DNA from 2 places in the Neobacillus canaveralius genome. Region 2 is predicted to be linked to the other one. Evidence: predicted binding sites of a transcription regulator. Region 2 holds the regulator's gene; the other holds the start of a gene.
The links. Region 2 encodes CtsR, which represses protease genes until heat stress. Its sites were predicted from a motif close to ATGGTCAATAAAGGTCAAACA; they were not measured.
Positions count from the first base shown of each region.

Region 1 (2,208 bases), on a different contig from region 2:
ATCGTTAAAACTTATTTTCGGAAGAATATCATCACACAGCCTGACGGAAAATCCATCCCCAAAGCGTTCTACGATAGCATCAGGGATAATGTAGGAGGCATTTTCTTTCTCTAAAAGTGCACCCGGTCGAGGGTTCAGCTGTTGTATGATATCAAATATCTCTTGGATCTTCTGTAAAGGTATTTGTAGTTCCTTTGCAATCTGCTTCCATTTCTTCTCCGCAAATGGGATGAAGTAGTGAGTAAGAATTGTCAGCGCCAAATCTTCCTTTAAGTTTTCCCGTTCTAGCTGTATTAATAAACATTCTTGAAGATTCCTAGCCCCGATTCCAGCTGGCTCCAAAGTTTGAATCACAATAATACTCTCTTCAACCAGTTCTAATTGGACACCTAATAAATGTGCGATTTCCTCGGGTTCAGAGGTTAAGTATCCGTTTACATCAAGATTCTCAATCAAGTACTTAATTATTTTCAATTGAATACCAGAGTATTTACGAAGATTAAGCTGATTTAGCAGCTGGTCTTCATTAGATGTGGACTTTGCTGCAATTTGCTCTATCCAATCATTTTCGGTATTTTTCGTATGTTTCCGCCGATTGCGGTCTATTAATGGGTTAATAGGCTGAATATGGTTATTTTCAACCTGTAATAGGGGATTTTCAAGTGCTTTGTTTTCTAAAAAAGTGGAAAGCTCTTGTGCTGAATATTGTAAGAGCGCAATGGCTTGGGTCAATTCCTGTGTCATTGCCAATTTCAATGTTTGTTGTTGCCATAAACCTGCTTTTAAGTCCATAAACAAATCTCCCCCCTTGCTCTATTTTACATGAAGATGGAGATTTCGTGTATGGTTATTAACTGGCATAAAAAGAAAAACCTCCTGTTAACTGGTAACAGAAGGTTTGGTTGACGCGCTCGGAGGGAATCGAACCCCCATTTTAAGAACCGGAATCTTACGTGCTATCCGTTGCACCACGAGCGCATATATGCGACTTACATATTATATGCCAATTAGTGAAACTTTGCAAGTTAAAATAGGTTTAAAAAACCCCTCAGTGGTTATGCTTGTATAGGGAAAGCTGTCGAACAAATATAAAGCGAATTGTTTGACCTTAATTGACCATCAGTGTATCATTAACTATACATAATAAAATCTTTTCATACTTAAAGGAGGAAGAAAAATGAATTTGATTCCTACAGTTATTGAACAAACAAACCGCGGAGAAAGAGCATACGACATCTATTCTCGTCTTCTAAAAGACCGCATCATTATGCTTGGAAGTGGTATTGACGATCACGTAGCTAACAGCATTGTAGCACAATTACTATTCCTAGAAGCAGAAAATCCTGAAAAGGATATATCCATCTATATTAACAGCCCTGGCGGCAGTATTACTGCTGGTATGGCCATTTATGACACAATGCAGTTCATTAAGCCAGATGTTCAAACAATTTGTATTGGTATGGCAGCTTCAATGGGCGCTTTCTTACTTGCTGCAGGTACAAAAGGTAAGCGTTATGCGTTACCAAATGCAGAAGTAATGATTCACCAGCCATTAGGCGGCGCACAAGGTCAAGCAACTGAAATTGAAATTGCAGCTAAGCGTATTCTATTCCTTCGTGAAAAATTGAATGGAATCTTAGCAGAGCGCACTGGCCAGCCACTAGAAGTAATCCAAAAGGACACTGACCGTGATAACTTCATGACAGCTGAAAGAGCAAAAGAATACGGTCTCGTTGACCATATCATCACTAGAAGTCTTGCCGAAGAAAAGAAAGAAAAATAATGTAAAAAGAGTTTGACCGATTTTAGGTCAAACTCTTTTTATTTTAATGTTCATTTTGAACAAAATTAGACAGTGCATCAATTGCTTTTTCTTCATCATCGCCGTGAGCGACTATATTAACTAAAACACCTGAGCCGACAGCTAAGCTCATAAGACCCATAATACTTTTTGCATTTACTTTTTTACCATCTTTCTCTAAAAAAATATCCGCTGAAAAACGGTTCGCCTCCTGAACAAATAATGCTGCTGGTCGTGCTTGAAGACCCGTTTTCAATTTAACTTCCACCTGTTTCTCAACCATTACAAAATCCTCCTTATGTTTTTCCTCTATTTTCTTGGAGCCAAATCACCAATCCGCAGTTTTTCTGCAATTTCATCTATTTTTCTTAACCGATGATTAATCCCCGATTTACTAATTGTACCTC
Region 1 covers NZ_JBDFLL010000001.1:1,034,564-1,036,771, reverse strand. Annotated here, with positions in the region: gene rpoN (RNA polymerase factor sigma-54) at 1-792, opposite strand, end outside; tRNA gene ABC255_RS04950 (tRNA-Arg) at 907-978, opposite strand; gene clpP (ATP-dependent Clp endopeptidase proteolytic subunit ClpP) at 1,178-1,783, shown strand; gene ABC255_RS04940 (HPr family phosphocarrier protein) at 1,827-2,084, opposite strand; gene whiA (DNA-binding protein WhiA) at 2,111-2,208, opposite strand, start outside.
Region 1: the regulator CtsR is predicted to act here: its motif matches at 1,100-1,120, upstream of clpP (ATP-dependent Clp endopeptidase proteolytic subunit ClpP).

Region 2 (2,208 bases):
TTACAAACTTCTTCTGATTATCTAGTTTTGAGGGAATGATACCTCAATAAAATAGTCTGGTAATTAAGGCGAGAAGGTCACACCCGTTCCCATACCGAACACGGAAGTTAAGCTTCTCAGCGCCGATGGTAGTTGGGACTTTGTCCCTGTGAGAGTAGGACGTTGCCAGGCACAAAAAGCACAACCTGATTAGGGTTGTGTTTTTTTGTATTGTTCGAAAATTACAGGATAGTAGAATAAATTTTGAATCCCTTGAGCTTTTACCCGATAGAAGGAACTAAAATCTCTTTTTGTTGCCTTTAAACTAAATTTTTAAAGGAAGGAGGGAACCAAACCCTCCTATTGACTACCTCAAACTTGATTTTCCTAGGATAAAGGGAATCAAAACCTCACAAAGCTTATCTACCATTACTAACTACCTAAAAACAAATTTATAAACCAATACAGGTTTCACACCTGCGAAATATGGAGAAAATCATTAGTAGCATGTTGTTTGCAACTACATAAAATTTTCAGTATAATTAATGTCAAATATAGTCAAAGTCAGAAGAAGGAGGTGGGAAGATGAGAAACATCTCCGATATTATTGAAAAGTATTTAAAACAAGTATTAGAAATGAGTGAAAAGGAACACGTTGAAATCAAGAGAAGCGAGATAGCAGATAAATTTCAATGTGTACCATCACAAATAAATTATGTCATTAATACGCGCTTTACCATTGAACGAGGGTATATCGTAGAGAGTAAACGCGGGGGAGGCGGGTATATCCGAATCATGAAGGTTCAGTCCCATGATTTAGCCGACTTAATTGACCATTTGTTGTCGCTCATTGAAAATCGTATCGCACAAGCTACGGCAGAAGATGTTATTTACAGACTGGTCCATGAGGAGATAATTACAAAACGAGAGGCAAAAATAATGTTAAGTGTAATTGACCGTTCAGTCCTTTATATTGATCTTCCATTCCGAGACGAATTACGTGCAAGAATGTTGAAAGCGATGTTAACATCATTGAAATATAAATAATCTATACCAGCTAGAGAGGTGAAATAAAAATGATTTGCCAGGAATGTAATCAAAGGCCTGCTGCACTCCATTTTACAAAAATCATCAACGGTGAAAAAACCGAGGTAAACCTTTGTGAAAAATGTGCCCAAGAGAAGGGCGAGATGTTTATGATTAATGGAGGATCAGGCTTTACTTTTAATAACCTATTAGCGGGTCTATTAAATATTGATCCTACTGTTCAAAAACAAAATCAAAATACGTTTCATCAAGAAGAAGTACTTCAATGTAATAAATGTTCAATGACATTTCCGCAATTTATTAAAGTCGGACGTTTCGGATGTGCCGATTGCTATGAAACTTTTAAAGAGCAGCTTCCACCCGTCTTAAGGAGACTTCACAGCGGAAATTGGTCCCATAGCGGAAAAATACCAAAGCGAATTGGCGGAGGAATTCACCTCAAAAAGCAGGTTGAAAATCTTAAAAGTGAACTAAAAGAGTTAATTCAACAAGAGGAATTTGAAAAAGCTGCTATGATTCGAGATGAAATCCGTACAATCGAGAAAGAATTACCTGGCAGAAGTAAGGGAGGGGAATAACGTGTCGCTTGAACGTTTTATCAATCAAGCAGTCAGCTCGTGGATGAGCGAGGAGGGACCTGATTCAGATATAGTCCTTAGTTCCCGAATCCGTTTAGCCCGAAACTTTGAGAACTATAAATTTCCAACATTATTTTCGCATGAAGAAGCACAATCGATTATTTTGAAAATGGAAGAAATCCTGAGTGAATCTAACTTTACAAAGTTTGGGCAAATGGAGCTTCTGAAGATCGATGACATACAGCCTCTCCAAAAAAGGGTTTTGGTAGAAAAGCATTTGATTAGTCCTAATTTAGCAGAAGACTCACCTTATGGAGCGGTTCTATTAACCGAAAATGAAGAAGTTAGTATTATGATTAATGAAGAGGATCACATTCGCATTCAGTGTTTATTTCCTGGGCTGCAACTAACGGAGGCATTGGAGGCTGCGAATGAAGTAGATGATTGGCTGGAAAGCCACATTCACTTTGGGTTCGATGAGAAGCATGGATATCTAACAAGCTGCCCTACAAACGTAGGAACCGGACTTCGTGCTTCAGTCATGATGCACTTACCAGGATTGATGTTAACACAGCAAATCAATCGTATTATTCCGGCAATAAAT
Region 2 covers NZ_JBDFLL010000002.1:254,914-257,121, reverse strand. Annotated here, with positions in the region: rRNA gene rrf (5S ribosomal RNA) at 56-171, shown strand; gene ABC255_RS29605 (CtsR family transcriptional regulator) at 565-1,026, shown strand; gene mcsA (protein-arginine kinase activator protein McsA) at 1,056-1,604, shown strand; gene mcsB (protein-arginine kinase McsB) at 1,606-2,208, shown strand, end outside.